Regions from separate parts of the Lysinibacillus sp. GW823-FHT02G10 genome, predicted to be linked through region 1. Evidence: predicted binding sites of a transcription regulator. Region 1 holds the regulator's gene; the other holds the start of a gene.
The links. The regulator NrdR, encoded in region 1, represses ribonucleotide reductase genes. The targets are predictions, from matches to a motif close to AACACNATATATNGTGTT.
Positions count from the first base shown of each region.

Region 2: the regulator NrdR is predicted to act here: its motif matches at 13,144-13,161, upstream of AC1RFD_RS09530 (vitamin B12-dependent ribonucleotide reductase).

Region 1 is NZ_JBXAJI010000002.1:317,691-334,610, forward strand. It holds gene AC1RFD_RS11480 (dUTP diphosphatase) at 1-181, opposite strand, end outside; gene AC1RFD_RS11485 (hypothetical protein) at 287-682, shown strand; gene AC1RFD_RS11490 (DUF1294 domain-containing protein) at 706-969, opposite strand; gene rplT (50S ribosomal protein L20) at 1,116-1,475, opposite strand; gene rpmI (50S ribosomal protein L35) at 1,533-1,733, opposite strand; gene infC (translation initiation factor IF-3) at 1,765-2,268, opposite strand; gene thrS (threonine--tRNA ligase) at 2,684-4,615, opposite strand; gene dnaI (primosomal protein DnaI) at 5,170-6,099, opposite strand; gene AC1RFD_RS11520 (replication initiation and membrane attachment family protein) at 6,127-7,491, opposite strand; gene nrdR (transcriptional regulator NrdR) at 7,508-7,978, opposite strand; gene AC1RFD_RS11530 (glyceraldehyde-3-phosphate dehydrogenase) at 8,166-9,188, opposite strand; gene coaE (dephospho-CoA kinase) at 9,392-9,988, opposite strand; gene mutM (bifunctional DNA-formamidopyrimidine glycosylase/DNA-(apurinic or apyrimidinic site) lyase) at 10,002-10,874, opposite strand; gene polA (DNA polymerase I) at 10,887-13,514, opposite strand; gene AC1RFD_RS11550 (hypothetical protein) at 13,519-13,671, opposite strand; gene AC1RFD_RS11555 (hypothetical protein) at 13,727-14,086, opposite strand; gene AC1RFD_RS11560 (hypothetical protein) at 14,367-14,783, opposite strand; gene hflC (protease modulator HflC) at 14,967-15,977, opposite strand; gene hflK (FtsH protease activity modulator HflK) at 15,977-16,920, opposite strand, start outside.
Region 2 is NZ_JBXAJI010000001.1:1,819,648-1,836,567, forward strand. It holds gene AC1RFD_RS09485 (DUF1385 domain-containing protein) at 41-1,012, shown strand; gene AC1RFD_RS09490 (ABC transporter permease) at 1,049-1,783, opposite strand; gene AC1RFD_RS09495 (ABC transporter ATP-binding protein) at 1,780-2,502, opposite strand; gene AC1RFD_RS09500 (DUF3021 domain-containing protein) at 2,495-2,962, opposite strand; gene AC1RFD_RS09505 (LytTR family DNA-binding domain-containing protein) at 2,973-3,413, opposite strand; gene AC1RFD_RS09510 (alpha/beta hydrolase fold domain-containing protein) at 3,871-4,797, opposite strand; gene AC1RFD_RS09515 (hypothetical protein) at 5,929-6,405, opposite strand; gene AC1RFD_RS09520 (S-layer homology domain-containing protein) at 6,901-9,861, shown strand; gene AC1RFD_RS09525 (IS3 family transposase) at 9,949-10,101, opposite strand; gene AC1RFD_RS09530 (vitamin B12-dependent ribonucleotide reductase) at 10,514-13,084, opposite strand; gene AC1RFD_RS09535 (lipoate--protein ligase family protein) at 13,285-14,115, opposite strand; gene AC1RFD_RS09540 (rhodanese-like domain-containing protein) at 14,328-14,714, shown strand; glycine riboswitch at 15,239-15,315, shown strand; gene AC1RFD_RS09545 (amino acid permease) at 15,468-16,805, shown strand; gene AC1RFD_RS09550 (glutaminase) at 16,839-16,920, opposite strand, start outside.

The sequences.
Region 1 (16,920 bases):
CACGTGCCGATGGTCCCTTTGTGCTCCAAAATTTAAAGCAACGTGTTTCATTAGCAAGCTCAGCTAGTTCCACTAGTAAGGCTAAGCCCTTTTCCTGAAACACATCTTGCTGAATATTTTGTGTTTGCTCGATAAAATCATCAAGCTCTTTTTGCATGGTAAACAATTGTTGTAAATTCATTTTTTTCTCCTAAATTTCTAAAAAATTTTTTATAAAAAGTGAAACTATTTGACCCTTCTAACCGTATAGGAAAGAATAACCTTTCTTCAAGGGGGAAATTTAAACATGTTGCCGTTACTAATTCGACTTGCTGTAATAGCGCTTATTATCTATGTATTTTACAAAGCGATTCGTTATATAACTGATCCTAAACGCAAACTTGATGAAGCCTATGAAAAAGGCCAGTATTATTTCTATGATGACGTTAAAAATGTCCGAAAAAATTTCTTTATTTCCTATAAGGGTGCTCTTTTTGAAGGTGAAAAATACCTAGGCACAACAGAGGATGCATTTGAGGTTGTAACCATTTTCGTTGGTGCGCGCGATGCTGCAACATTACAAGGCTTCAGCAAAAGCGACTTTGAATATTTGCAGCAAGAAATATTATTGAACTATCCAAGCGCCAAAATCAATTGGAAGCAGCCCATTGAACAGCTTATGCGAAACACATCCCCATCATGAGGATGTGTTTTAATTATTCTCATTTATGTCCAGAGCTGCACAATGATAAAAATTTGTATGGCTGCTAGTAGGGGAAAACCAAATGCAAAACGATTATGACGTGTTTTGTGGCGGAATAAATACATACCCAATACACCCCCAGCTGCCCCTCCTGCTATGGCTAGTGTAAATAATGTACGCTCTGCTATACGCCATTCATGATTCTTTGCGCGTGATTTATCCATCCCCATTAAAATGAGCAATACAATTGATACAATGCTCATATAAGCTAATAATGCTTGTCCCATTTCTTACTCCTTTAAAACCGTGATACTATTAATCTAACACAAAAAAGACTGATGGAAAAACCCATCAGTCTTTTTATTGCACTTATGATATTTTACACCTGTCGCTTAGCTTTCGGTGCAGAAATAATAGTGAATGTTGTCAGCTATTATTTAGCTACTGCTTTTTTAGCAGCGTCTGCTAATTGAGTGAATGCTGCAGCATCAGTTACTGCAAGGTCAGCTAACATTTTACGGTTAACTTCAATACCAGCAACTTTTAAACCGTGCATTAAACGGCTATAAGAAAGACCGTTCATACGAGCAGCTGCGTTGATACGAGTGATCCATAATTTACGGAAATCACGTTTTTTCTGACGACGGTCACGGTATGCATATTGACCTGATTTCATTACTGCTTGGTTAGCAACTTTGTATAATGTATGTTTTGAACCATAGTAACCTTTAGCTAATTTCAATACTTTTTTACGACGTTTGCGCGTCACTGTTCCGCCTTTTACGCGTGGCATATGAATTACCTCCTGCTTTTCATTAAAAAATGAATGTTAGTATTTTTTTGTAGTCAATTATTTCATGTAAACAAGTAAAGATTTGATGCGTTTGAAGTCACCAGATGATACGATGTTCGCTTTACGTAGGTGACGTTTTTGTTTCGTAGATTTGTTTGCGAATAAGTGGCTTCCATAAGCACGGTCGTATTTTAATTTACCTGAACCCGTTTTTTTGAAACGTTTCGCAGCTCCACGGTGAGTTTTCATTTTTGGCATGTCGAATTCCTCCTAAACTGTTCGTCTAATATTATTTCTCGTTCTTTGGTTGAAGAACTAAGAACATGCTTCGGCCTTCCATCTTCGGTTTTTGTTCTACCGTTGATACTTCAGCACAAGCTTCAGCAAAACGATCTAACACACGTTGACCAATCTCTTTGTGTGTGATCGCACGACCTTTGAAACGTAGGCTACATTTTACTTTATCGCCTTTTTCAAGGAATTTAATCGCATTACGTAACTTCGTTTGGAAATCATGCTCATCGATTGTTGGGCTCAAACGAACCTCTTTCATTACGATGACCTTTTGATTTTTACGAATTTCACGGTCTTTCTTTTGCTGTTCAAACTTAAATTTACCATAGTCCATGATACGAGCGACTGGCGGCTTGGCTTGAGGGGCCACAAGGACAAGATCCAAGTTTACACGAGCGGCGATTTCTAGCGCTTCATTACGTGTCTTTACACCAAGCTGGTCACCATTGTGATCGATTAATCGAAGTTCACGTGCGCGAATGCCTTCGTTTACATACATGTCTTTGCTAATAGTAATCCACCTCCAAGTAGTTGTCGCGAATACATGGTTTGGGCAAAGCCTTGCCCGGTTGAACGGTACATCCTCTCGTCATGTCCATAAAAAAAGGACGGACATTTTTGAAGATGTCCGCCCGCTATATGTGCATGCGCAAGTCTACGCAAAACAATTCAACGTGTCATACCTGTTCACAGCCTTTAAAGCGTTGTATCAGGTGAGAAGCGGGCAGCCTCTACTTCAACCACAAACTTTGTATTCATTAACCTTAATTATATTAGCATGTATATGATAAGCTGTCAAATATTTATTTTCTTATCAGTGCTAACATAACCAAAATGAAGCTATTCTATACAAATGCAAGATTTATTTTATACAGAAACCCTCACTTTGGCAAGCAAGGGTTTCTCGTTGAAGCTTATTTTGTAATTTCTGCTTTAATAGCTGCTAGGAAATCCTCAAAGCTAATTGTTTCGGAATCTTTCGAGCCATAACGTCGCACATTTACGCCATTTGCCTCTACCTCTTTATCCCCGATAACAAGCATATAAGGAATCTTTTTCATTTGTGCTTCACGGATTTTATAGCCTAATTTCTCTTCACGATCATCCATTTCGACACGTAAACCAGCCGCTGTAAGTTGCTCTTCAATTTGCTTTGCATAGTCGAAGTGAGCTTCATTCGATACTGGAATAACTTCAACTTGTACTGGTGCTAACCAAGTTGGGAATGCTCCTTTGTATTCTTCAATTAAGAAGGCAACAAAACGTTCCATTGTTGATACAACACCACGGTGGATAACAACTGGACGATGAGGCTTACCATCTTCCCCAACATAAGTTAGGTCGAAGCGTTCTGGTAATAAGAAGTCTAATTGAACTGTAGATAAAGTCTCTTCTTTACCAATCGCTGTTTTTACTTGAACGTCAAGTTTAGGACCATAGAATGCAGCCTCACCTTCCGCTTCAAAGTAGTCTAAGCCAAGTTCATCCATTGCTTCTTTTAGCATACTTTGTGCTTTTTCCCACATTGCATCATCATCGAAGTATTTCTCAGTATCTGCTGGGTCGCGATAAGATAAACGGAATGAGTAATCATTAAGATCGAAATCTTTATAAACCTCTAAAATTAACTGTACTACTTTTTGGAATTCCGCTTTAATTTGATCTGGGCGAACAAAAATATGGGCATCATTTAATGTCATCCCACGAACACGTTGTAAGCCTGAAACAGCCCCTGACATTTCGTAACGGTGCATTGTGCCAAGCTCTGCAATACGCAATGGTAGGTTACGATATGAATGCATGCTGTTTTTGTACACCATCATATGGTGAGGACAGTTCATTGGACGCATAATTAATGTTTCATTATCCATTTCCATTGGTGGGAAAATTGAATCTTGATAATGATCCCAGTGACCAGAAGTTTGATAAAGCTCTTTAGAACCTAATACTGGTGTATAAACGTGCTTATAGCCAAGTGATAATTCTTTATCGACAATATAACGTTCAATAACACGACGAATTGTTGCACCATTTGGTAACCAAAGTGGTAAACCTTGGCCAACCTTTTGGGAAGTTGTAAACAGTTCTAATTCTTTTCCGATTTTACGGTGATCACGTTCTTTTGCTTCTTCTAGCATTTGAAGGTGGTGTTTTAATTCCTCTTTTTTGAAGAACGCTGTACCATAAATACGTTGTAACATTTTGTTATCAGAGTTCCCTCTCCAGTAAGCACCCGCTAATGATAAAAGCTTGAATTCACGAAGTTTACCCGTAGATGGTACGTGGATACCACGGCAAAGATCAAAAAACTCGCCTTGATAATAAATAGATACTTGCTCATCTGCAGGAATGGCTTCAAGTAATTCTAATTTATACTCATCGCCAATTTCTTCATAAAGGGCTTGTGCTTCTGCACGGCTTACATTTTTGCGTTCTACCTCAAGGTTTTCAGCAATAATTTTCTTCATTTCTTTTTCAATGGCTGGTAGATCTTCAGCAGTGATTGGTGTTGGTGAGTCGATATCATAGTAGAAACCACCTTCAATTACTGGACCAATACCAAGCTTTACATCTGGGAATAGACGTTTAATAGCTTGCGCTGTTAAATGGGCAGTTGAGTGACGTAAAATTTCAAGTGCTGCCTCATCATCTTGTGTAATGATTGCAATTGTTGAATCCTCTTCAATTGGTGTTTTTAAATCTACTAACACACCATTAATTTTACCTGCATACGCTTTTTTCCGTAAGCCAGGGCTAATAGATAATGCTACGTCATCAGTTGATGTGCCTTTTGCAAATTCCTTTACAGCGCCATCTGGGAAAGTTAATTTAATCATTTCTGACATATCCTTTGCACTCCTTTGTTTTTGATAAATACATAATGCTTGATGATTGGCTGGAGCAATGTTTGTGTGACTCTACGGCTTGGTTTGAGCGGAGTCATTGCTTTTTTAAGCATTTCTCTGTTCAATCGGAGCGGCATCTTCATGTTTCTGAGCGGTTTCTTACTCTCTATGAGCGAATTTACCACTTTCGCGAGCGACTTATCTCCCTATATGAGCGGATCCACCACTATTTCAATGAAATCTAAGAAAAATAAAAAAAGCTCCATCCCTCACAAAAGGGACGAAGCGTATGCTCGTGGTTCCACCCTTCTTCCTTCCGACTTACATAAAGTCAGACGAAGCTCAAGGCTAGCTAACGGGCTAGGGACCGGCGAAAGATTATCCCTTTCGCTGCTCAGTAGGTAGTAAATAATGTGCCCATACTAGGAAGTTTTCAGCCGATGACTTCCCTCTCTAAAAGCTGATACACAAAATTCATGTCCTCATCAATGCATATTGATATTAAGTATATGAGTCAGTATACGCTCGATTGTCGAAAAATGCAACTATCAATGTTACATCCGACGATTTTTGCCTCGCATTTCGATCGGCACTGTTAGGGCTTTAATTCGCTCCATAATTCGTCCCGCTTTAACAACCTCAATATCACCTTTTTGTGACTGAGCTAAGTGATGCTCTAATTCTTCATAGTTAAAATTAGACGTAATAAAAGTTGGCAATTGCTCTGCCATCCGATAATGGAAAATAGTCCCCAATATTTCATCACGTGTCCAGGCAGTCATTGTCTCCGCACCTAAATCATCTAGCATTAAGACAGGAGCCTTTTTAATATAATCTATTTTCTCATTCAATGTATTATCGCCAATGGCATTTTTCATTTCTCGTAAAAATTCTGGAACGAAAACTACCACAGAGCGGATTTTAATAGATGCTAATTCATTGGCCAATGCACCAAGTACAAAGGATTTCCCTACACCAAATTTACCATATAGGTAAAAACCTTTTGCAGGTAATTGACCAGTTTCTTTTGTTATTTTAACAAATTGAGCTGCTTTTTGTGCAATCGCCACACGTGATTCATCATCAATACTTAAATCATGAATTGTTGCTTGTAGCACATCTTTTGGCATATGCATACTTGCAATCATATTCGCAACATCTCGGCGTTCTTCTTCCCTAATCTTTTGCTCACAGCGCACATAGTCCATTTCAATAGAATTCCGAACAACCCTTAATGTCGGGATGAATCCTTTTAAATAGTTTGTACAATGTTCGGTATTATCACACCCACAGCACTCAGTAGATTGACTAATAAACTCATGCAGTTTAGGTAAATTTCGCTCAACATTGTCATAGTTTAATTCATCTGCATGCTGCGCTAAAAATTCCTGCACATGCGGGTGCTCTAAAATTTCACGTCGCATGGCTTCATAGCGTTCTTGGAACGAGGGTACATTAATTGCTCGCTTTAGTGGTCCATTTATAGGTTCGATTACTGCTCACCTTCTTTACTATTCGCTTTTTCCTAGCATCTCTAATATTTTTTGTCGCTCTTTTTCAAAATCTATAGTACTAGAGGTAGATTCCTCTTGATTGTCATTTCGTTTATAGAACCATTCAGGCACTTTTTCTTCACGTTGATATCTTGAACGTCCTTTAGTCTGTTGACTCGTTTTATTGGACGTTTGCGGCTTGTTTTTCCAAGCTGTATATTTATCATGCTCTTGACGTGCAAGTTCCATTGCTTCCTTAGCGGTCTGGACATTTTTTCGTACCCAATGATCAGCAATCGTTTCCACATATTTTTTAGGGAGCTTCATATCTGTTGTTAGCATAACGTATTCTAACAATGCATTAACCACTCCAATTGGCATGCCATGTTGAACGATTAAATTTTCTGCAAGTTGGACTGAGGTTTGTAATGGTTCTTTACCATTATTTATATCTCTTAAAACTTGGACAGGTGCCGTTGTTTCTAAATAGTGTTGAAGTTCCTGATCCTTGGTTTTTTGTCCCGCTTCTGCTACTGGTAGAGGATCGGTGACACGGGCAAGTTTTGGCGGCTCCTTGGATACGGTTAATTTATAAAAATCAGCAGCAGCCTTTCGTAAACGTTCCTGAGAAATTCCTAAATCATCATCTAAAGCAAGTATGACTACTTTTTGCATATCAAGGGCTGTTAAATGATATAAAAATGCCAACTTGGCTATAGCTTCACGCACTTCAAATGTCAACAAATTGGAAGGTACCAATTGCTCAGACAAACCAGCTTGCAATAAATCAAAATCGAATTGCTCCAAATAAAAAGGATATACTTTTTGTTGTTTATCCTTATGACTCGTATCCACTTGTAAATCTGATGGGATATTGGCATGAACAGGCTTATAGACATCAATAAAAGCACGAGATACATCCTTAAACGCCGAGTCCTTTACAGGTGACATAAAGCGCTGACGTAAGTTGCGATAAGCCTGCTCTCCAATTTTACTAAACAAAAACATCGACAGCAGCGGGTCTTTCATAAAGCTATCTGCATCTAATGGGCGCTGTAGCTCATATAAAAAACTACGCTCACCAGCATTTTCTTTTTTCCATGTACGCAGCAAACCAATAGCTTCTAAAGCAATACGAGCCTCAAACACTTTACCAATTGGTAGCCCTAGCACATTCATTAAATAATAATGTGTCATTTGCTGCTTTGGCATTTGCTCTGCTTCTGCCCATAATGTTAAATAGAGGCTAACTGGCTCTGATCCTGTTAATGGTTGATAAAATAATGTAACTAATTGACGCTCTTGTGTAGAAAATGCATGAGGTAGACGAATGTCGAAAGGATCGCCAGGCTGCAATTCCTTATATAAATGAATCAACGTCATTCATCCTCTCTGTTTGCTATGATTTCTTCTCCGTTTGACGTTGAATAATGTCCTTTATTTCTTCAATAAAGACATTGATATCTTTAAACTGACGGTAGACCGACGCAAAACGCACATAGGCAACCTCATCAATTTTGGCTAGGCGGTCCATGACCATTTCGCCAACATCTTCTGAGCGTACTTCCGAATTTCCAATACGACGAAGATCTTTTTCAATGGACAGAACAAGTTCCTCCAGCACATCAAGTGCCACTGGGCGTTTTTCACAAGCACGAATAAGCCCACGAAGTACCTTCTCACGGCTAAACTCTTCTCGTGAACCTTCCTTTTTCACAACGACTAATGGTGTCTCTTCAATTTTTTCAAACGTTGTAAAACGGAAGCCACATGACTCACATTCACGACGTCTACGAATTTCTTTATTATCATCTACTGGCCTCGAATCCACAACACGCGTTCCGTTAAATTGGCAAGATGGACATCTCATATAATTACTCTCCTGGTTTACAACAATTTAATATATCTATTATAACAAATTTCCTACATGTAAGAAAAGTGCATTCACGTTTGTGGGCTCATGATAAATCTAAAGCACCTGAAGTACAAGAAAAGTTTCTGTAAAAAAAGAGCACATTGAAACCTTTTCGATTTCAATGTGCTATCTATAGAAATTATTACGCGTTTACCGTTTCTAAAGCATTTGCCACTTTTTTCACAAGGTCAACAACGCGTGCAGAGTAGCCCCACTCGTTATCATACCAAGCAAGTACTTTTACTTTGCGGTTGCCTAACACCATTGTAGAAAGTCCATCAACTGTTGAAGAATAAGTTGTTGTATTGTAATCAGAAGATACTAATGGCTCAACAGAGAAATTAAGGATACCCTTCATTGGACCTTCTGTTGCCGCTTTTACAAATGCTGCATTAACTGCATCAACTGTTACATCTGTATTTAAATCTACTACAAGGTCAACTAAAGATACGTTTGGTGTTGGAACACGAAGTGCCATACCATGAATTTTACCTTCTAATTCAGGTAACACTAATTTTAATGCTTTCGCTGCACCTGTAGATGTTGGGATAATGGATTGGGCGCATCCACGTGCACGACGTAGATCTTTATGCGGATTGTCTAAGTTCTTTTGGTCATTTGTATAAGCATGAACTGTTGTCATTAAACCATTCTCAATACCAAACGTGTCATTCAATACTTTTGCTACTGGCGCTAAGCAGTTTGTTGTACAAGAAGCATTTGAAATAACATCATGTTTCGCAATATCCAATTTGTCATCATTTACACCTAAAACAATTGTGACATCCTCGTTTTTACCTGGTGCTGTTAAAATTACTTTTTTCGCGCCAGCTGCTAAGTGCATCGCTGCTTTATCACGCTCATTAAATTTTCCTGTAGCTTCAATAACGATATCTACACCCATTGTAGACCAAGGTAATTTTAAAGGATCACGTTCACTAATAATTTGAACTCGTTTACCATTTACAACTAAAGCATCGCCTGCTGGTTCTACCGTACCTTCAAATGTTCCGTGATTTGTGTCATACTTAATCAAATGTGCTAACGTTTCTGCAGGATAGCTAGCGTTAATTGCAACGATGTTTAAATCTTGTTGTACGATAGCCTGGCGGAAAACCATACGTCCGATACGCCCGAAACCATTAATAGCAATTGATACTGTCATTTATAATATCCTCCTGTGAGTACATACTCAGATTAATTAATTATATACTTTATGGTGATTAGTATAACACAATTTCAAAAAAGATGAACATTATATATTGAGAATATAAAAGTTCTTATTTTCTGAAAAATTATTCTTTATTATGGCGTTTCCCCATAAAAAAATGCGTAGCAAGGTCGGCTTGCTACGCATTATAAAAGAACTCATGAAATAACATCCCAATAATGCAGGATTTTTTTTAATTGTTCTTCTGTACTTTCTATATTTTCATTATTATAAATGACCGCATGTGCACCCTTTTCTTTGACAGACATCGGCAGTTGAGAGTGCATACGTGCCAATGCATCTTCTTTAGATAAATTATTTCGTTCCATTAAACGTCGAAGCTGAACTTCTTCACTGACCGATACCACAATGATACGTTCCACAAAATGTTGAAGCTTACTCTCAAATAACAAAGGAATGTCCATCACAACATGTTCATGTCCTGCTTCTAAATAAGCATCACGCTGACGTAACATTTCTTTTCTGATTGCTGGATGCATGATATCATTTAACGTTTTGCGTTTGGCAGGCTCATGAAATATAATATCTCCCAGCATAGTTCGATTTAAATTGCCGTCCTCAAGCAAGATAGCTTGTCCGAAGCTTTCAGCAATCAATGCTAATGTCTCAGTTCCAGGTTCTACGACATCTCGTGCTACAACATCTGCATCAACAATCGGTAAACCCAGTTCGCTCATCATTTTAGCTACTGTACTTTTTCCACTTGCAATACTTCCTGTTAGTCCGATAATCATTGCTAAATCCCCTTTAATGTTGACAATTTGGGCAATAGACAGAGGTACGCCCTCCAATTGTCATTTGACTTGTTGCCGTTTCACATGCTGGACATACCTTTTTCCCATACATTTTTAATCGATTCTGCATACTCCCTGCTTCCCCATTAATATTCCGATAATCAGAAATAGTTGAACCACCCGCTTCAATGCTTTGACGTAGGACAGCAACAATCTCCTCAAATAATGCTCGCTTCCGCTTTTCACTAATGCGGCTCATTTTGCGTGCAGGGTGAATTTTCTGAGCAAACAATGCCTCTGTTGCATAAATATTGCCACAGCCCGAAATGACTTGCCCATCCATAATTACTTCTTTTACGGCTTTATTTTCATATTTCGGTAGCTTAGATTTTGTTATAAAAAAATCACATGCATGCTCATCAAATGGCTCTGGTGCCATTTTTGTCAATGGCGCATGATCTTCAATTTTTGTCAGAAAACGAAGTTCACCGAATCGACGAATATCCGAATAAATCAAGTATCCCCCATCTGCCATTTCAAATGTCGCATGGATATGCTTTTGAAATTTCGTCTCATTGATTTCTTCGGGTGAATTCACAACAAACCAAGCACCTGTCATCCCTAAGTGACTAACAAGAACATATGGAACATCATCCTTCAGCAAATGAAAGAAAATATATTTTGCTCTTCGTTCAATTTTGGTAATGGTCATCTGGGACAAAGTACTTTCAAATGCATCAGGCGCTGCTTGTTTGACAATACATTGTTTACCCTCACTAAAAGAGAAATGTACTCGTTCAGAAAGCTGAACCTGTTGAATGGTACGTCCTTCAACTGTTGGCTTCAATGCCTGGACGACACCCTCTACCTCTGGTAATTCAGGCATTTGAATCCCTCCTTATTTTGCCTCGTACCAAGTTGAGCCATGGTTAAAATCTACTTTAAGCGGTACAGCAAGCTCAATAGCGTTTTCCATGACTTCAGGTACAATTTTTTCGAGTAAGGCAATCTCTTCCTTTGGTGCCTCAAAGATTAGCTCATCGTGCACTTGAAGTAGCAGTTTTGCCTGCATCTTTTCTTTTTTCAATCGAGCATCCATATCAATCATTGCCTTTTTAATGATATCAGCTGCACTACCTTGAATTGGCGTATTCATCGCCGTACGCTCAGCAAAGCTTCTTAAATTAAAGTTTGAGCTTGTTATATCCGGTAAATAACGGCGTCTATTTAATATCGTTGTCACATAACCATTAAATTTTGCATTTTGTACAATGTCATCCATGTACTGTTTTACACCAGGGAAACTTGCGAAATACTTTTCAATAAAATTAGCCGCTTCCTTACGTGTAATATCTAAGTTTTGTGATAGACCATAATCACTAATACCGTAGACTATTCCAAAGTTAACAGCTTTCGCTGCGCGACGCATATTACTATCAACCTCATCTTCTGACACATGAAATACATCCATAGCTGTACGTGTATGAACGTCCATTCCTTCACGGAAAGCCTCAACAAGGTTTTTATCTTCTGACATATGTGCAAGAACGCGTAATTCAATTTGCGAATAGTCAGCAGAAAATAATATCCAATCCTCTTTTGAAGGTACAAAGGCTTGACGAATTTTGCGGCCCTCCTCTAAACGAATTGGGATGTTTTGTAAATTCGGATCTGTTGAGCTTAAACGCCCTGTTGCAGTTAAAGCTTGCTGGAAGCGCGTATGCACTTTACTATCTGATACATGAATCTCCTTTAGTAAGCCTTCAATATATGTGGATTGTAATTTTCCAAGTTGGCGATACAACAGAATATGTTCGATGATAGCATGCTCTGACTGTAATTTTTCTAGGACATCTGCAGCAGTTGAATAGCCTGTCTTAGTCTTTTTAATCACAGGTAGCCCTAGCTTATCGAATAGAATCACACCTAATTGTTTTGGTGAGTTAATATTAAAGGTTTCTCCAGCTTCTGCATAAATTTCTTGCTCAATTACTACAAGTTTATCATTAAGCTCTTGCCCCATTTTCTCTAACGTAGCGCGGTTAACCGTAATCCCTTCGCTTTCCATTTCACCTAAAATTCCTGCCAATGGTAGCTCTAGGTTTTTATAAAGATCGAATTGTTCATTTTCCTTTAATAAGGCTTCCAGTTTCGGCTGTAATGACCATACTGCAAAAGCTTTACGGCTAACATGCTGTGCAAGTTGGTCCAAATCAGGTATTGCACGCTTGGCACCTTTTCCATATACCGCTTCATCTGCTTGGACATCATAGTAGCCTAATTCCCTTGCAAGTGTTGCGATATCATCGCCACTTAATGCTGGATTATTAATATAAGAGGCAAGTAGCAAATCAAAGTCAACGCCAGCTAATTGAATTCCAGCTCGCTTTAATGATGCTTGAGCTGCCTTAGAATCGGACATATATTTTATTTTTGTGGCATCTTCTAGCCAACGACGGAGAATATCTGATTTTGCTGCTTTATCAAATGGAATATATTGCGTCTTTACGCCATCTGATAAGGCAATTCCCAGCTGCTGACAAGTATGATAGTGCTCGTTTTCAAGCTCTACATGCACAGCCATCACGTCTTTTAAATCCTCAGGTCGAACTTCCTGGACTAGGTCATAATCGAGAGGCGCCTGTTCTTCTTCTTGCACTGTAAAGTCACTTTTATCAAGCAGCGATTTAAAGCCAAGCTCACGCCACACATTGATTAATTCATCTTCTTTTGGCCCATTATATGCAAGATCAGCCAGTGAAATGGTGATTGGAGCATCCGTATAAATCGTTGCCAGCTTCTTACTCATGATGGCTTGCTCTTCATTAGCTACAAGCTTTTCCTTCATTTTAGAAGCTTTCAATGTATCCATTGCTTCATAAAGTGCTTCAACGGAGCCATGCTCTTTTAATAATTTTACAGCCGTTTTTTCCCCGACGCCTGGTACACCAGGAATATTATCGGAGGAATCCCCCATCAAGCCTTTCATATCAATAATTTGGAGCGGCGTTAACCCATACTTTTCCGCAATAAAGGCTGGTGTATTTTTCTCTATTTCCGTAATACCTTTTTTCGTTATATAAACGGTTACTTGCTCTGTCGCCAGCTGAGTTAAATCACGGTCTCCAGAAACGATGATAACATCCATATCCTGCGACGAAGCCTCTTTAGCAAGCGTTCCGATAATATCATCCGCTTCATATAACTCCTGCTCATATTGCTTAATACCATACGCATCAATGAGCTTTCGTAAATAAGGAAATTGCTCTGATAATTCTGGTGGTGTCTTTTGACGTCCTCCTTTATATTCTGTAAAGGTTTCATGGCGGAATGTTGTTTTCCCAGCATCAAAAGCAACCAATATTTTGGTTGGCTGTTCTTCCTCTAATATTCTTTGTAGCATTGTTGTAAAGCCGTATACAGCATTAGTATGAATGCCACTATCATTCGTTAGCAATGGCAACGCAAAAAACGCGCGATACGCTAAACTATTACCGTCCAATAATAGTAATTTTTCCTTGGTCATGATTTTATCCTCCTGCGTTGTCTTCTTCTTCTACTTTATCATAACAATACATTTCAAGTAAAAAAAGCAGGTGTCCACCCTCAAGGTTATCCATTATTTTTAATGGTTTATCCACCACTTTTAAGACTTTATCCGCTACTTTAGCATTCCTATTCATTCAAAAAAGCCAACCGCGCGCGCAGCGGTTGACTTGTTTAAAATATTTTAACTCCTTAACGCATATTACCTATAATAGATGAACGACTATCCTGCATTTTTTTCACAAAATTAGTCATTACATCAAAAGCCTCATTTCGTTTACTATTCATACTTTGTAAACGGAGCATATCCATTTGACCTTGCTGTGCATTCAAATCAGCTAGCTGTTGATTTCGTTGTTGAACATCCTCTAGTTGATCCTTAAGCTGATTTTCTAACAGCTGTGCTCGCTGTGATTGGACTGCTTGTAATGCTGATTCTAGATCCATGCCTTGAATATCAATTGGTTGAATTAGGCTATTAGCAGAGGATTGCCCTGCCCCACTAAATAATAATCCGACTGCTAAAGCACTTCCAAACACGACCTTTTTCATCTTTATTACCTCCTATTAAAATGAATCTTTGCTTATCATACATACTAAAGGTTAAAACTAGGTTAAAAAATTCAATATGGTATGTATGCATCTGCCTATCAAGTTTAGTCATTGACTATTCTCAATAACTTGACTGTACTACAGATTAAATAAGGGCAATACTGACAAATGTTAATAATTTACGTATTTACAAGGCATAAGACGTATTACATCCATTACTAAAAAGCAAAAACTTTCATTCAAGGACAAGTCTCCTGTAAATGAAAGTTCTTAATAGTTATTATTGATTTGAAGTACGATAAAAAACTTCTTCATAGATGACAGTTAATATAAATGCATTCATAAAAGCAAACACAAGAAATAACGGCATGCCGCCTAATTGTGGATATGTTAGCTCTTGATTAAATACCATTACTGTACTAATTTGTGCCAAAAAGAAGATTAAGCCAATTCCAACTTGCCAAATAGGACGCTTGACCTTTCTTTTTTCATACCAAAATAATTTCTTAAAAAGGTTTCTTACATCATCTGCAATAATGATACTGATTAAAAAGATACAAACAAAAAATACTGGTATATGATAAACACTTTTCGTCACCCACGAAAAATCGGATAGACGGTAGAAAAGTGTTAATATCGAAGCTATACTACAAGCAATCCCTAAATTTTGGAGCCATTTGCTAATTTGTAATTTCAAAGCCCTTACCCCCAACTATTCTTTTTTAAACATTATCATTCTATCAAATTATAGCTGATTCGGGAATACAAACTTATAAATTTCTATTATTTTCATACTATAGTAATTCGATTTCACGGATAGTTATAATTCGTGCAACAAAAAAGTCGTCTCCTTCAAGACAGAGACGACTTTAAACTGCGTTTATTTAATATAACCAGACAAGATGTTGGCATATGGTGAAGTAGCTGGCAAGATAATAACCGTATCTTCCCCAACCGTTTTCTTATAGGATTCTAATGTGCGGTATAAAGAATAAAATTCAGGATCTTGAGAGAAAGATTTATTGTAAATCTTTGCAGCCTCTGCTTCTCCTTCAGCTTGAATTAAAGCAGCTTCTTTACTTGCTTTAGCAAGCATTTCTTGTACGTGTTGATCCGTTTGTGCCTCAATACGACGTTTCTGTGCATCTCCCTCTGAAAGATACTTTTGTGCAATTGATTCACGATCTGAAATCATATTCGTAAAAACGGATTGTTCATTTTCAGTCGGTAAATCAATGCGACGTATACGTACATCTACTACTTCAATACCATAGTTATCGTTGGAAAGAAGTTCATTAACACGTTCAGTTACTTGATCGTTTATGCTGCCTCGAGAAGAATCCTCATCATTTATAATCTCCGTATAGTTAATTCGGCCAAGTTCAGAGCGAATAACAGAATAAATGAACTCTTCCATACGTGATTCAACTTTTTCTATCGTACCAGCATTCGAAATCAAGAGCTTAGGATCCGTAATACGCCATACAGCATAATTATCAATAATAATTCGTTTTTTATCCTTTGTATTAATTTCTTCTTCCGAAATCTCATATGTCATTTGGTTTTTTGGTAACTTTGTGACACTTTGAATAAAAGGAATTTTCATATTTAAACCTGGTTCACGCTCAAACTTAACAACCTCTCCAAACTGCCGAACAACAGCATACTCTGATTCTTTAACTATATAAATATTCGTTAATAAAGTAATCACTAGAGCGAATATGACCGTTAAGGTTACAGCTAGAGAGATATATTTTTTAGGATTCTTCGGTCCTTTCTTCGACATTTTAACTACATTGTCTCCCGAATCACCTTCTGAAGGAGCAGCTTTTTTACTTTTGCCAGATAAGAAATTGAGGAATTTTTCTAGATCATTATTTTTTTGGTCCATTAGTTACCGCTCCCCTCTTTTTTCTCTGTTTGTGTCTGTTGCGACTGTTGAGGCTGTAGTTGCTGTAGTGGTAAATACTTCATCGTACTACCATCATCATTCATAATGTAAATTTGTGCTTTCGGTAGGACATTTTCAAGCGTCTCTATAATTAACCGCTCTCGTGTAATTTGCTGATTGCCCTTGTATTGCTCATACATTTTATTAAAGACCGCTACATCCCCTTGTGCTTGCTCGATACGGGCTGTTTTAGTTCCTTTTGCTTTCGACATAATAGCATCACGTTCGCCTTCAGCTTCACTAATGCGTTGGTTTTCATATTTTTCAGCTTCATTTATTTTTGTATTTTTCATTTCACGTGCATCTGTTACAGCAGTGAATGCAGCACGCACATCTTTATTTGGCAATTCTACATCTTGCAATTTCACACCTAAAACGCTTATTCCAATATCGTATTTTTCAATAAGAGAAACTAATAATTGGCGAGTATTTGCTTCGATGTCAGCTTTACCTTCTGTTAACGCTGCATCGATAGAAGAGCTTCCGATTATAGAACGAATGGCACTCGATGTCGCGCTATGTAATATTCTTTCTGGATCCTGTGAATTAAATAAAAACTTATTAGGCTCTGTAATTTTCCATTGAACAACAAGGTCTGTTAAGACAATATTTTCATCCCCCGTAATCATTTTTGTTTCGGCATCGTATGCCTCTAACTCACCTGCTTTATTTTGCTTATAACCAAATTGCAGACTAAACGTTTCTTTTGACAAAATTTCTACGGATTGGACGGGCCAAGGTAATTTAAAATGAAGACCTGGATTTGTTACTGTATCATCGGCACGACCAAATGTAATAACCACAGCTTGCTCTGATTCATCTACCGTGTACCATGAAGTAAAAACTGTAATAAGTGCAATAATTCCAAATATTCCAAGTCCAA
Region 2 (16,920 bases), on a different contig from region 1:
CTATGCGTAACGGTAGAGGTTTTTCACTAAATTTAGTACAATGGTACAGTTGAAATATATAAAGAGAGTGGTGTTAGCCTTGAGCAATTCACCTGTATACGGGGGACAAGCACAATTAGAGGGTGTGATGTTCGGAGGAAAGGAACATACTGTTACAGCCATTCGTCGTAACGATGATTCCATTGATTATTATCATTTCAAAAAAGTACAAAAACCTTTGTTACAAAAGCTTAAAAAAATCCCATTTGTACGAGGCGTTGTCGCGCTAATTGAATCCGCTGGCTTAGGTTCTCGTCACATGCAATTTGCTGGGGATCGCTATGATGTGACACCTGGTGAAGAGGAAGATCATAAAGAAGAAGGCTCTAAACTTCAAATGATACTGGGCGTTGCTGTAGTAGGTATTCTTTCCTTTCTATTTGGAAAATTTGCCTTTACATTAATTCCTGTTTTTATAGCTGATTTTTTCTCAAAATGGATTGAAGGAAAAACGGGACAAATTTTACTGGAAAGCGGTATTAAATTATTGTTACTGCTAGCCTATTTATATTTTATCTCGTTAACACCCCTCATTAAACGAGTATTTCAGTACCATGGTGCAGAGCACAAGGTGATAAATTGCTATGAAGCTGGATTAGACATTACCGTAAAAAATGTTCAAGCTCAATCACGCCTACACTATCGTTGCGGCAGTAGCTTCATATTATTCACAGTGTTCGTTGGGATGTTTTTATATTTCTTTGTGCCTACAGATCCACTGTGGCTTCGTATTTTAGATCGTATTCTATTAATTCCTGTTGTTCTGGGGATCTCATTTGAAGTCTTACAAGCGACAAATGCCTGCCGTAATATTCCAGTGTTACGCTTCCTTGGCTACCCTGGCTTATGGCTCCAATTACTAACAACTCGTGAACCGAAGGACGATCAAGTAGAAGTAGCGATTGCTTCCTTTAATATGCTACGCCAAGTAGAGCAGCAACCTGAAATCGCTGCGACATTAAATCATGATTAATAAAAAAGGCAGCCCAACGTCGGAGCTGCCTTTTTTTCATTTTGTACTGCCTTGCATTTTCTGCTTAAACATAAAGATAGCGAGAATTGTCATAATTATTGTATAACCAATGACAACAATAAGTGAATAAAACACATTCGCATACTCTGCATGTAAGATAGCCCTAGCTGCATTGACTGCGTGCATGAAAGGTAAAAGCTGCGCAATCTTTTGGAATGGTCCACCAATCATATCTAATTCGAACCATGTTCCACTTAACCAAGTTGTCACATTAACAAAGATGGCAAATATCCCTCCTACCTGCTTATCTGTAAATAATGTCCCAAATAATAATCCACAACTAATATAGAGTGGTGAAATTATTAGAAGTGCAAGAATCATAAAGAGGATAGACTTATTAAATGGCAACCCTAAAAACATGGCGGTAGCTAAACAAACAAAAATTTGTAGCAGAGCTATTGGTAGTAAAGGTATCATATACCCTAAAATGTAATCAGCGGCAGACAAAGGAGAAACAAAAATCCTCATTAAAAAGGATGAACTTTTATCTTTTCCTAGTAACATTCCTGAAAACAGTGTGAGAAAAGAAAAACTAAATACAATGACGCCCGGTGTTAGGTTATTCATTTCATATAAAGCAAATGGCATATTTTTTTGCATAACAGAAAATAAGCCCAATAAAAGAATTGGTAAGCCTATACCAAATAATAAAGTGATTGGATCACGGACAATCTCTTTATGATTCCTTGTTGCAAACGCAGCTACCCTCACAATAACGCCTCCTCTGTTTTTTCCAAGAATACCTCTTCTAAAGAATGCTTGCCTGTTTCACTGATCAATTGTTGGATCGTGCCTAGTGCACATATTTGCCCATGATGCATAATTCCTACACGATCAGCTAAAGCCTCTATCTCCTCCAAATAATGGGAGGTCAAAATAATCGTGACATGTCCTTTTAAGTGCTTCAATATGTTCCATACATCATTCCTTGCCCGTATGTCCATCCCTAAAGTCGGTTCATCGAGGAACAATACCTTTGGGTTTGACATTAAAGCCATTGCTACACTTAAACGACGCTGGTAGCCGCCAGATAGTGTCTTAGCCTTGTCATGCTGATGTGGAGTCAGTCCGAATAAGGCCATTTTGTCATATACTTGTTGTTGTGCTTTTTCTTTTTCGTAGCCATAAATCTGACTGAATAATAATAGATTTTCATATACCGTTAAATTAGGCGCAATGGCCGTTTCTTGAGGAGAAATATTAATAACTTGTTTTACAGCCTGTGTATTTTGCACAATGCTTTTTCCATCTATTGTGGCATCCCCCTCTGTAGGTGAAAGGAGCCCACACAACATTTTGATTGTGGTTGTTTTGCCAGCACCATTTTGTCCTAAAAGAGCGAAAAGTTCACCTTGATGGATTTGTAAATTTAATTGATTAACGACTACACGCTCTTTATAAAGCTTTGTTAAATCTCTTATGTTAATCATCCTGCTCTTCACCTCGATTGGTAAGAATCGCATTAATTTTTTCTATGTCACGTTGTGAAAATCTATATTGTAAAACCCATGTCACAATATAAGTTCCAAGAAAGCTGGCTACGAGAGAAAAAATATTAGCCATCGTTTTTGGCATCCATAGTAGCGTTACAATCGGTATCCAAATCATTGCCGTTATGAAAAAGTGGACGAAATATTGCTTCAACATTCCCCAGCTAGCCATTTCAAAAATAAGTGCAGCAAGAGCAAAGGTAATGCCAATAACACCCGTTAATAGAATTTGAGTAATTATTGCACTTATTTCATCTGTAAAGTAAGCACGAAATTCTGGTACCACCCAAACATATTTTCCTTGCCCTATGCCCATTGATACAAAGAATTGCACAATTTGTCCCATTACTATACCTATCAAAAATCCACCAATAATACGTGTTAAAATGTCTTTTCGCATATTTATCACCTCAGATTCCTAATTGCTTCTTAATTTTGCTTACATAACGCCTAGAAGCGTATGTTTTCGTGCCATTCTTCAATTCAACTCCGATTGTACCTGTTCTACTAATGTCCATATGCTTGATCATGTAGCGATTGACTATTTCAGCATTTGAAATACGGAGAAACATTTGAGGATTGAGCTTTTCCTCCAGCTCATAAAGACGCAAACGTACCGTATAAACACCGTGAATGCTCTGGACACAAACCTTTTTTTGCTCTGTATAAATACGCACGATCTCCTTACTATCGATCAATTCAACGCCTTTATGGGAGAAAGCTAATAAAGTGCTTTCTGCTGTCGTAGTAATAATTTGCATAAGATGCTCAATGTCATCAGTCATTTTATCTGTGAGAATGATTACTTTGGGTTCTTTATATGTAGGGTCAATCGATATTTCCACCTTCATATGATCACTGTCCTTTCTACGCCTCACTATAAATTTTTCCATACATGTTGTAAATGGATTATCGACAACTGGTCGTTATCAAGGAATAAGTGGTAATCTCAAAGATTCTGGCGAACAATAAAAACACCCTTTAAATAGGCCTATCCAAAGGGGTTAAACGTACAATTTAGCTTACTTAGAATCTTTTTTTACTTACTAGTAGGGCTGTAAAAAAACACCCATCATATTCAGGAGCTTTTAAAATATTGGAGGTAAGCTCTAATGATTGATTAAATTTTCCCAAATCAATTGCAGTGATTGATTGTTTTGAGACACCAACTAATTTTGACAAATCCTTCTGCGATTTCTGCAATTCACAAATTTTATTTTTCAAACATCTACAAATAAATAAACCTTGCTAAAAATGTATATAGAAAAAAACGTATTTTGAATGGCTCAAAACACGTTTTTCTGTGAATTATTTACTTAGGATATTGATAATCTTCTGTTGCGCATCCACTGCCTCAGGGATCGGCATCACAACAAACACATGATTCATCTTAGGATAAACAAAGGTATTGATTGCAACGCCTTGTTCTGTTAGCTTTTCATCAAACTGTATTGCATCTGGATATAAGCTTTCGTGGGACCCAATAAAATGAGTTATCTTGCCAACTCCTTGAAAATCGCCATAAATTGGACTAATTATTGGATCCTTTAGAGCTTTATCAGCTGCCCATATTTTTGTTATGACTTCCATTCCTTCACTAGCTAACATGGGATCGTTTTCTTCATATTCCTGAATAAGTGGATTTTCTAAACTCATATCAACACATGCCGACAATAAAATAATATCTTGTGGTTGAGGCAGACCGTCTCGCTTCAACAGTTGAATTAGACCAAGTGCTATATTTCCACCTGCTGAATCTCCTATAATGGTTAATTGATTGGAGCTTTCAATAGATGCTAGAATCTCTTTATATAAGCTGAGCATCTTTGGGTACGTATCTTGATAGCTAAAATGAGGGACTTTTGGATAGATAGGCGCAATAACTTTTGCATTTAAGGCTTGTGCCATTTTATCCATGAACAACCAGTGTAAATTTAAAGGTTGATTCGTCCAAGCTCCACCATGAATATAAAGAATCACCATTTGTGATGAAGACTTTTGGTCATTTAAAATAAAAACCTGCATATCCTCGAATGTTTGCTCCTTCAAAGCGCTTAAAAGATTGACATCCTCCCCAATCACATAGGGGTGAATATTTTCTGTTCCTCTTTGCTTAATAAATTGTTGAGCATTTTCAATACTAGAAAAGCTCTTTTTATTACTTTGTGAAAACAATAATTTTTCAAATTGCACACTCTCTACAGATCGTTCTCCATTAAAAATTTCTATACTCATGTTTTTCTCTCCTTTTATTGTTCATTCTGTTTCCAAACATGTAATGATTAATAAAGTGATGTGCCAAACCACTAAAACTGAGTCTCGACGATGGTAAAATGCATCTTTTTAGCGAACTTTATTTTAATTCCATATTTTGAAGAATACTCCTTCTAAAATCTATCATCAAATAAAAAGACCTTCCTGATGTAATCCCTAAATGTAAAGAGCATTGATTGTGCTGTATATAAAAAGCTGCCATTTTGAAACAAAATGACAGCTTTGTTGTTGAAAAAAGATGATGTCAACAGCAGAAAAAGTAACTTTGCAAGGTGAGAGGTTGATTTCCGTTCCGCCAGCGTCCTTTCCAGGGGGCGTCCGATGAGCCGCTTCACTCACTTACGTTCGCTCTAGGGTCTCATCTGTGACGCTAAATCCCCTAGGAGTGACGCTGGCTCCACTCCAATCAATTATTCTGCAAAATGTCTTTACTTTTTTCATAGTAGTGGAGCGATCAAATCGCCCATTATCTATATTCTTAGAGGGTTATTTCAATGTGGAGATGTGATGCTTGACAACACCATTTCATAAAGAGTAGTGAACACCTTCAATTTACTAAAAAACTTTCTATAAAAAGGTAACACTTTGGTGGGTTGGAGTGGAAGGCTACTTGACTCCCGTGGGATAGAGAGACAGGCGAGCCACTAAACGGAGCGGTAGCGGAGGAAGCGGCTTGGCGGTCGCCCACAGGAAAGCAAGTAGCTTGCAACGGAAATCCATTTCTACCTTTCAATTGACTGTTTTATTTTTCAACACTAAGAAAGCTGCCGTTTTGAAACAAAATGACAGCTTTCGATTGGGTATCTATCCCCTCCAAACTACCGCTATATTAATGGAGGTGGATTTGATAATGGCGAGTAACTATACCTATCCCATTTTCTAACCTCTTCCACTCTATGAATGGGGCTAATCAATTTTGTCTTGCTAACATGTAGATAGTTAAGATTAATTTTCCTGAAATAATTCATCTTCTTCTTTTGATAAAATTTCTACCTCATCTTCTAAATTTGGAAATAGGGCTTGATTTGCCTTTTCATCTATTGCTTTATGTTTTTGCTTTTTATTATGTGGAGTTCCATCATTCAGAGGTAGCTATACAAAAGCGACACGTATGTATTCCTCGTTCTTTAAGCTTTCAAGGTGATGCAATTCAAGGTCATCCATCGTAATACGACGGATTTTTAGTTTTTTATCATAATCCCCTGCCCAAAACCTAATTAATTCAGCACCTTGCTCTGGTTGTATATGTTCCTTCAAATAACTTAAAAAATCTTCTAAAAATTGAGGACCCCAATTTCCCTCGATGCCGTATACAAAGGATTTTTCATTATAAAGCCCTAAGTCATAAGGTGGATTATTCCATTCAAATATATTCAAATTTTCAAAATCTGATTCATCTGCTGCATGTAAAACTCGTGCATCATCATCCATCAAATGCCACGACTGTGTTGGTGTACTCTCTGTAATTGGATATAATTTTTTTAATTCTCTTACTGTTATTTCAGCAATTCCTGTACAATCAACTGTTTGTAAAGCACTGTTCGCCACTAGGACAGAATATAACGTCATATGCTTGTCTCCTTAAGCTTTAATAAATGAAACTCAAAATATTCTAAGCAAATCAATAAACTAACCTGCTCCACATACATTATAGTGGATTTAACATAAATATCCAAAAAAATCATCTCGTTCTACAAATCTAGCTAGATGATAGGCTCTCTCTATTCCCTCAAAAAAAAAAAACAAGGAGTAGTCATGATTGTTTTAATAATTGTAAAACTGCTCATTTAAAAACAAAGGGCAAAATTTAGGAGCATGTTTAAAATAACTGATAAAAATCTGATAAATTATTGAATAACACAAAAAGATTACATATTCAAATATAAGTATGGATTAAATGTATTTATTAAAGACTTGTAAAACTCTTCTATCTAAATAGGAAAATTCATTATTTTTTTGAGAGTTATTTGAGAGTTTGTTTATTTATAATAACTTTGTTAATGAATCCTCATTATAAAAAAATATAAAACGAGGCATTATCCTATTCGGAAAGGAGAAAAAGTTATGAAAAAAAGCAAAGAATTATTGATAATGACAATTTGTATGTTATTACTTAGCTTGTTTCCTATAAGTTCTGTAGGAGCAGAAGCATCACAAATTGAAGAGCCGATAGCGCCGGAAGAATCTCAACCTGAAGAGTTGATAGTTCCGGAAAATGTTTCCTATGCGAGACATGAAAAAGTTGGTGATGATATCTTCCTTGGAGGAAAATACATTGAGATGGGGATTTCAAAAGGTGGTTCGTTTGGAACGGAAAGTGCAGCCCCAATAGATTTCCATCCTACTGGACGTCAAAATTTAGGATTTACAGTGGATTCTGATGGGTTTGATAGTGGGGAAGCAATGAACAGTGGCGATTATTTCTTACCAGGAAGCCCATACGAAGGATTTTATGTTGGTTATAAAGAAAGTGATGATAGCACAAAAGTATTTTTAAATGCAAATGCTTTAGGATCTATGGAGATTCTAATGAGCACTAATGAAGATTTATCGACAGAAGATAATTTAGTAGCAAAAACGAGTGGGGTAACGTCTGATGGTGCATTAAAAATAGAACAAACTGTTTCATTTAAAGCAAATGATAAATTTTTTAAAGCTACAGTTAAAATGACGAATATGACAGATAGAGAACTTTTAGATGTACGTTATATGCGTTCTGTAGATCCTGATATTGATGCGGATAAGAATCTTATATTTGATACTATCAATTCGGTTCCATTTAACTATCCGCATGATGCTAAATCTGTTGTATTATCGAAGGGTCCTATTACTGGAAATGCATTGATTTTGATGTCTACAGATTCAAAATCACGCGCATCCATTAATAGTTCCAATCCATTTGATCCAACTGCATTTAATGATGACGGTAAAGTAGCTGAAACAACTTATGATTCATGGATTGGTTTAACTTTTGCTGTTGGTAACATGAAACCTGGTGAAGCTAAAACAGTTGAGTATTTTTATAGTTTAGATAGCAATATTGAACAGACTTTAGAGGATGTTGAAAATAATTCAACACCAACTGTAAGCAATAATGCAACATTAAGAGACTTAACAGTTAATGCTTCAACTGTAGCAGAGTTTGAATCTGAAAGGGAAATATACAACGTAGAATTACCAGCAGGTACTACTACGGTTCCAGGTGTAATGGCAACTGTTGCAGATAAGGATAAAGCGAATGCTGTTGTGACAAATGCAACAAGTTTACCAGGCACAACAACAATTGTTGTCACAGCAGAAGATGGGTTTACAACAAAAACATATAGAATTAATTTTACGGTTAAAAATTTAACACCAACTTTAAGCAATAATGCAACATTAAGTAATCTAACTGTTAACGCCTCAACTGTAGCAGAGTTCGAATCTCAAAAAGAAATATACAATGTCGAATTACCGTCATACACTACTATGGTTCCTAAGGTAATTCCGACTGTCGCAGATAAGGATAAAGCGAGTGCAGTCGTGACGAATGCAACAAGTTTACCAGGTACAACAACAATTGTTGTCACAGCAGAAGATGGATTTACAACAAAAACATATAAAATTAATTTTACGGTTCAAAAATCAAGTAGCAATGGTGATACATGGACGCCAAATTCTATCCCTGCAACAACTAATCCAAGCTCGACAACAACGAAAATCCAAGTAGCATTAGAAATTGATGGTAACCATCCACTTGAAAAAACAACAGTGGAAATTGAACGCACTAAACATGCCAATGGTGAAATGACAGACTTCGTCAACTTCACACCATCGCAAGCATTAGAAACTGTAGAAAAAGCAAAACAAATTGGCAATAACATTGCACGTATCGTCATTCCTGATGTGAATGATGAAGTGGATAAAGTAACAGTAGAAATACCAAAGCAATCTCTACAAACATTACGTGACAATGGTTTATCACTAGAAATTTCAACAGTAAATGGTCATATTGCAATTCCACAAAGCTCAATGGAAGGCCTTGACGATAACTTCTACTTCCGTTTAGTACCAGTAAAGAAAGAAAGCGAGCGTCAAGCGATTGAAGAACGCGCTAAAGTAGAAAAAGTTGTCCGAGAGACACTACAAAGTAACGATTGGGGTGTGGTAGCTCGTCCAATGACAATAGAAACGAATATGCCAAGTCGTCCAGTACAAGTAACACTACCACTAAGAGATGTAAAGGTACCAACAGAAGCAGTAGCACGTCAAAGATTCTTAGAGCAACTAGCCGTCTTTATTGAACACTCAGATGGTGAGAAAAAAGTGGTCTTTCCTAAAGTCGTCACAATGGCAAAGGGTGAGCTTGGTCTACGCTTCACTGTAGATAAATTTAGTACGTTTACCATTATTCAATTTGAAAAGCCAGAGGTAAGCGAGCATGAAGCTTATATTAAAGGATTCCCCAACGGCACATTTGGTCCTGATAAGAATGTTACACGCGCACAAGTAGCGATCATGATGGCTCGTATTTTAGGCTATACAGAAGGACAAGCATTAAAGAAAGCACCGTTTAAAGATGTAGCCAAAAACCATAGTGCTGCAGGAGCAATTGCCTTTGTAAAAGAACAGGGCATTATGAATGGTGATAACAATGGTAACTTCCATACAAATGCCAACATCACACGTGCTGAAATGGCGGCAGTCGTAGCCAACTATAAACAGCTTTATGTTGAAGAAGGTGTGGCAATTACGTTCAAGGATACTGAAGGCCATTGGGCACAGTGGATTATTGAAGCAAACCGTACTGCAGGCCTCATCAATGGCCTTGAGAATGGAAGCTTTGCACCAAATGTTGCTTTAACACGTGCACAAGTAGTCGTAATGATGAACCGCATGTTTGAACGTGGTCCATTAAACGGTGTGACAAAACCAAGCTTCCCAGATGTCAAAGCAACACATTGGGCATTCAAGGAAATTGAAGAAGCCGCAAACTCTCACTCTTATATAAAAGATACAGTTGGAAAAGAACAGCTTTCAGAATAGAAAAAGCCAAATACAAGAGGCTGAGACAAAAAAGAAAAATGTTAGATCGCTTGTATTGGTAGTGACCCCTTAAAGTTAGAGTTTTATTTATGCAGCTAATTGGCTGGCATAAGTTCGGTATTTTACTGAACTCATGCCGGCCAATTTTTGTTTAATTCGATCATTATTATAGTAATCGATATACTTTTCTATTTTCTTCTTAAACGCTTCGTCGGAGATCAATTCTTCTCTGTAATACATTTAGCCAAAGAAGTTCTCCATGGCCGCATTGTCTGCACACGTTGCTTTACAGACATGCTTAGGAAAATCTTATTTTGCTTGAATGTTATCACCAATGATGTTGATAGTGCCACCCCTGGCTTGAATGAATTGCTGCACAAAATCATTTCATTTAGTTTATTTAATGTATCTAACAACACTTCTTTTTATTGTACTAACATTCCCCTACAACTCAACAAGAGTCGCCTAATTGAAGTAATTTGCACCTCAAAAAATTCTTCTTGTTATACAGCCAATTATAATTTTAGATGTTCTGTTTGTGTTAGACATGAAAAATACCCCTCTAGATAAAATATCTAAAGAGGTATTTCATTGCCATTATATAGATCGCAACTTTATTTCAAAGCCACAACAAATTAATTTAAAATATTAATTACAGACCGCATTTCAACTGTGCGCCACAGTTTGTACATGTATTACAGCCGCCCATTTCTTCGACTGTGCCTTTACGGCATACTGGGCATGTATTCCCAACGTCTGAGCCAATAACAGTTGTTGACTCTAACGCTTGAATCGTATCTACTAATACGACTGGACGTTTTGTATGTTCTTCAACCAATTCCTCTTCAAATGAAAGTTGATCCATATCATTTTCTTCTGCTTTTAGTGTAAGTACTTGTGAATCACGGCTACCGTCAACATAGACCGTACCACCCTTAGCGCCACCTTTATATAGTCGCTCGTACACTTTTTCAACTTGCTGTACTGTATAGCCTTTTGGTGCGTTTACAGTTTTAGAAATAGATGAATCGATCCATTTTTGAATAATACATTGCACATCCGCATGCGCTTCTGGTTTTAGCTCCATTGCTGTAACGAACCATTCTGGAAGCTCTTGCTCATTTACTTCTGGATGACGGTTCAAATATTCTTGGACAATTTCAGCTTTTACTTCAATGAATTTACCTAGACGACCAGAACGATAGTACGTGAAGGAGAAGTATGGCTCAAGACCTGTTGCTACCCCTACCATTGTTCCTGTTGACCCTGTTGGTGCCACCGTTAATAAATGTGAGTTACGGATTCCAGTCGCTAAAATTTGCTCTTTGATATGAGCAGGCATTTTTTGCATAAAGCCTGTCTCTGTAAAGGCTTTACGTAAACGAGCTGTTTCTTCGTCTGTAGCACCTACTAAGAATGGGAAGCTACCACGCTCTTTCGCAAGCTCTGTAGACGCCTCATACGCAGTTTCAGCGATTGTTTTAAAGATTTCATCGACTAACGCATTACCTGCTTCTGAACCGTATTCTTTTTCACAGTAAATCAGCAAATCGGCTAAGCCCATAACACCTAATCCGACACGACGTTCACCAAGAGCTTGTACACGGTTTTCTTCTAAGAAGTAAGGTGTCGCATCAATCACATTATCCTGCATACGAACACCAACACGAACTGTTTCACGTAGTGCTTCGTAATCAACTGATTGATTTTCTTTATTCGCAAACTGTGCTAAATTCACAGCAGCTAAGTTACACACAGAATATGGTGCAAGTGGTTGCTCACCACATGGGTTCGTCGCTACAACACTTTGACCGTATGCCTTTGCATTTGTCATGTCATTGGCGTTGTCAATGAAGAAAATACCTGGCTCTGCCGAGTATGTTGCACATACATTAATTAAATTCCATAACTCTTTTGCTTTAATTGTACGGTATGTGCGGACTTTATAGCCCATTTTCTCCCATTCACGAACATCACCAACTTCATGCCATTTCGTGTTGTAAACGCTCATTTCTTCCTTTGTATATTCTTCAACGGCTGGGAAACGAAGCTCGAAGTCAGCATCTTTTTCAACTGCTTCCATAAATTCTTTTGTTAATGTCACAGAAATGTTGGCACCTGTTAAAAACTCTGGGTTATGAACAGTGTACGTGCCGCCATCACGTAATTTATTTTCAGCCTCACGAATGATAGCTGTATCAAATCCACCTAAGCCTTCAATGTTTTTATAATTCACGATGCCTTGATACATCGCTTCTTCTTGCATAGAAAGTGGCTTGAAGTTTAATTTTTCTTTGGCTAGACGGATAATTGTTTCATCCGTTGTATTTTCGATCAGGTAACGCAGAATACGTGGATTTTGCATTTTGGAAATAATAAACTCCACAATATCTGGATGCCAATCTGCTAGCATAATCATTTGTGCGCCACGACGTGATCCACCTTGCTCCACTAGATGTGTCAATTTAGCAATGTCATCTAACCAGGAGACAGAACCAGATGATTTACCGTTTACACCACGAGCTAATGTGTTGCGTGGGCGTAATGTTGAACCATTTGTTCCAACACCTCCACCACGGCTCATAATCTCCATAACTTGCTTACGGTGATCACTGATACCTTCACGAGAGTCAGCGACAAATGGCATCACGTAACAGTTAAAGAAGGTTACATCAGTTTCAGATCCAGCTCCATAAATCACTCGTCCAGCTGGAATGAATTTCAAGGATACTAATTGCTCATAAAATTTTTCAAACCATTCTTGGCGTTTTTCTGGTGTTTTTTCAACAGCAGCAAGGCCTGTTGCGTTTCGTTTTGCAATCTGTTCATAAAATATCTCAAGAGGCTTTTCTAACACGTCAATTGAACGCGTAATCACACCCGTTTCTTGCTCTTGTGGATCGTCTAATGCGCTACGATAATCCTCTTCAATTAAAATCTCTGCTGTTTTTGTAGACATGTCCAATTTTTGAATTGTCCCTAAACCACGTGCAGGAAATTTCGGATCAGCTTTTACCGTTAATACAACAAAGTCGCCGGCTTTCAATGTTTTCTTTTCTGTGTCTTTAAACGAATAGCGATCGATCATGACAAGTCTTGATACACCTTTGTGTGTAATATGCATATCAGATGTTACGGGGTGTACCTGCGGGAATTGTTCAATATCTTTGTTTAACTGTTCAAATTGATTGTTTACTTCGGGTTGATGATTTGTGAGTACCATCGTTTAGCCTCCCTTGTTTTCTTCATTACAAAATAAATACACAATATCTTGTGTCGTTAAACACTACATATTGTGTATATGTCTTTAAAAAAGATACTATATATAGTTTTTTAATTCAACTCTTGCTTTTTTTAATAGATTCAGAACTACTTGTTATGACTAGGATTGAACGTTAAAAAATATTTTTTTCATACCATTTTTTACTTTTTAAAGTTCCACTCATCTGAAGCATATTTTTTTTCTTCTAAAGCTTGGACATATTCTAATTGCTCCTCAGAAAGTGTAAATGGTTTTAATTCAATTTGCAACGATTTTGCAAAGCCATCTCTAAAAGCTGTCACACATTGTTCAACTGTCACTGGCTCTTTTACAAGACTGTTGATGGCAACAGCCTTTTCTGGTAGCTTTCTACGCATACGATTCTTCGCTTCTTCACTGGAGAAATTAAATACGGATAATAATTTCTCTTGATCCAAATCTAATAAAATGGCGCCATGCTGTAAAATGACACCCTTTTGACGTGTTTGAGCACTTCCAGCTATTTTTTTCCCTTCTACGACAAGTTCATACCAACTTGGTGCATCAAAGCAAACAGCACTTTTTGGACTCTTCAGGTCCGCTCTTTTCTCCTCTGTATCAGGTACACTAAAATAGGCATCCATACCTAGGTTATGGAAACCTTGCAAAATTCCCTCACTTAACACACGATATGCCTCTGTCACAGATTCTGGCATATTCGGATAGCTTTCCGTCACAATGACACTATAAGTTAGCTCATGTTCATGTAGGACAGCTCGTCCACCAGTTGGTCGACGTACAAAACCTAAGCCTTGTTCACGCACAGCATCTAAATTAATATCTCTCTTAGCTTGTTGAAAATAACCAATGGATAATGTCGCAGGCTCCCACTCGTAGAAACGAATTACTGGTGGAATTAACCCCTCACTATGCCAATCAAGTAAGGCTTCATCTAGTGCCATATTAAAAGAAGGACTACATTTCCCTGAATTTAAAAAATACCAAGTTGTCATATGCTCATCTCCTACAAATATAAAATGATCCATCAGGCCCCACCTGTGGGTCAACTTTAACGAATATTATACTACAGTTCAACTTGCGAACGATTGCTTGTGTAACGAAAAAAGCGAATTCGCTACAACCTAGTTAATTTTATCAAACTCATTGGACTATCGCTAGCGCATCTTTTATAATAATAGAGAAGATAGAAAGGGGTAAGAAAATCTTGGACATACTTATCACAATCGGTGTCGTTTTAGTAGTCACAATTGCATATATCGGAATTAATGCACTACGACTCAAAAAAGCCGTAACCAACCTAACACAAGAGCAATTCATAGAAGGCTATCGTAAAGCCCAGCTGATCGATGTTCGTGAGCAAAAAGAATTTGATGCTGGTCACATTCTTGGTGCACGAAATGTGCCTTCGACAACACTACGTCAACGTTATAAAGAAATCCGCCCAGATTTACCAGTATATCTATACTGTCAAAATACAGGCCGTAGCTCACGTGCTGCACTATTTCTTAAAAAACGTGGGTACAACCAAATTTACCAACTTCAAGGTGGTTTCAAAACTTGGACAGGTAAAATAAAAGCAAAAAAATATTAATGCTCTCATCAAAAAAAGTCGTCTCAAAGTACTATGAGACGGCTTCTTTTTTAAAAAATTCAGAGTTTCTACTATATTATATCTATTTCAAATGATGCTGTACGAGCTTCATGTCATTAAAATAAAAAAGTAAAGCAACAAAACGCATTATAGTCCCCTTATTTGATACAAAATCTACTTTGAACGAGTTCGCTACTTGAGTCGGATCCTCATAAAAATGAGCGCTTTGATGTCTTTTTGGAGCGGTTTTCACTTATGTTTGAGCACTTCGAAAGCTACGTTGAGCAATCTTCCAATAAACCACCTCATATTTAAAAACTCCTTCACGAAACACTTTGTATGACCAAAAATACTATTTTTCGTTAGAGATATGCCAGTTACGAACCCTATTCTTCTATTTTTCTGAAAATAGTTAAAATTTATTGTTGAATAATTTTAGAAGCACTGTTAGGATGTATAATATCTTACAATAATAATTGATTATCAAGTTAATAAGCTATGAATGCTATGGATCAAACTATAGCAGGAGCAGTTCTGGAGAGAGCGCACATTGCGTCGCCGAAGGGTTCACTATCTCAGGCAAAAGGACAGAGGAGTAATACAGCTTTTATAAGCGATGCTACACCATTTCATGTAGACATCTGCGAATAAATGGTATTTGTTATTCTGACGTTTTTCCGAGACTAGTGTCACAACTAGTCTCTTTTTATTTTTCCAGTCATAGTTTTTTATGCATCTTTGAGGGGGATTAACGTGGAACAGCAACAATTAAAACGAGATTTAAAAAATCGCCATGTACAGCTTATTGCCATTGGTGGAACAATTGGGACTGGTTTATTTTTAGGCTCTGGAAAAGCTATTGCCTTAGCAGGGCCTTCGATCATCCTAGCCTACTTAATTGTAGGGACAGCGCTATTTTTTGTGATGCGTGCCTTAGGTGAATTGTTACTATCCAATGCAGGCTACACTTCATTTACGGATTTCGCATCCGAATACATAGGGCCTTGGGCAGGTTATATCACAGGTTGGACATACTGGTTCTGTTGGATTATGACGGCGATGGCAGACATTATTGCGGTGGGGGTTTATACACAATATTGGTTTGATATCCCACAATGGGTGCCAGCCATTGGTTGCCTCGTATTGTTATTACTACTAAATCTATTAACTGTTAAGCTTTTTGGTGAGCTAGAATTTTGGTTCGCTATTATTAAAGTTATTACAATTGTAGCACTTATTATTATTGGTCTTATTATGCTAGTAACTGGCTTCCAAACTAGCTCAGGAACAGTATCAGTTGAAAACCTGTGGGCACATGGAGGCATGTTCCCAAATGGAATATACGGCTTTTTAATGGCCTTCCAAATGGTTGTCTTTGCATTTGTTGGTGTGGAATTAGTGGGGGTTTCAGCAGCTGAAACAGCAGATCCTCAAAAAAATATTCCTTCTGCCATTAATAAAATTCCATTTCGCATTTTACTTTTCTATGTAGGGGCATTATTTGTCATTTTATGTATTAACCCATGGTATGAGATGTCTGCTTCAAGCAGCCCCTTTGTCCAAGTGTTTACATTAGCAGGTATACCGATTGCTGCTGGTATTATAAATTTTGTTGTGCTTACTTCAGCGGCTTCAGCAGGTAACAGTGGGTTATTCTCCACAAGTCGGATGCTCTATAATCTTGGTAACAATAAACAGGCATCTCCAGCATTCGCCAAACTCAACAAAAACAGTGTACCAAGTAATGCACTCGTTATTTCTACTATTGTTGTATCAGCTGGTGCTCTGTTAAGTAAGTTGATGCCAGAGAACGCCTTTAGTGTTGTGACGACGATTAGTGCAATTTGTTTTATATGGGTGTGGAGCATTATCATCATTTCGCACATTATCTACAAACGAAAAAAACGTGCTTTACATGAAGCTTCAATCTTCAAAGCACCACTGACACCTTTTATCAACTACGTTGTGCTTGCGTTTTTCGCCTTTTTATTAATAGTGATGTTTATTTCTGAGGCTACGCGTACAGCACTGCTGTTAACACCAATTTGGTTTATCGTTTTATTTATTATTTATAAAATGAAAAAAAGATGACTTCAGACTAAGCGCTGAAATCATCTTCACTTATTAAAAAATAGTCATATCCCATTCTGTTGCTAGCTGTTTCAGCAACTGTACACCTGCAACACTGTTTCCTATTGAATCAATC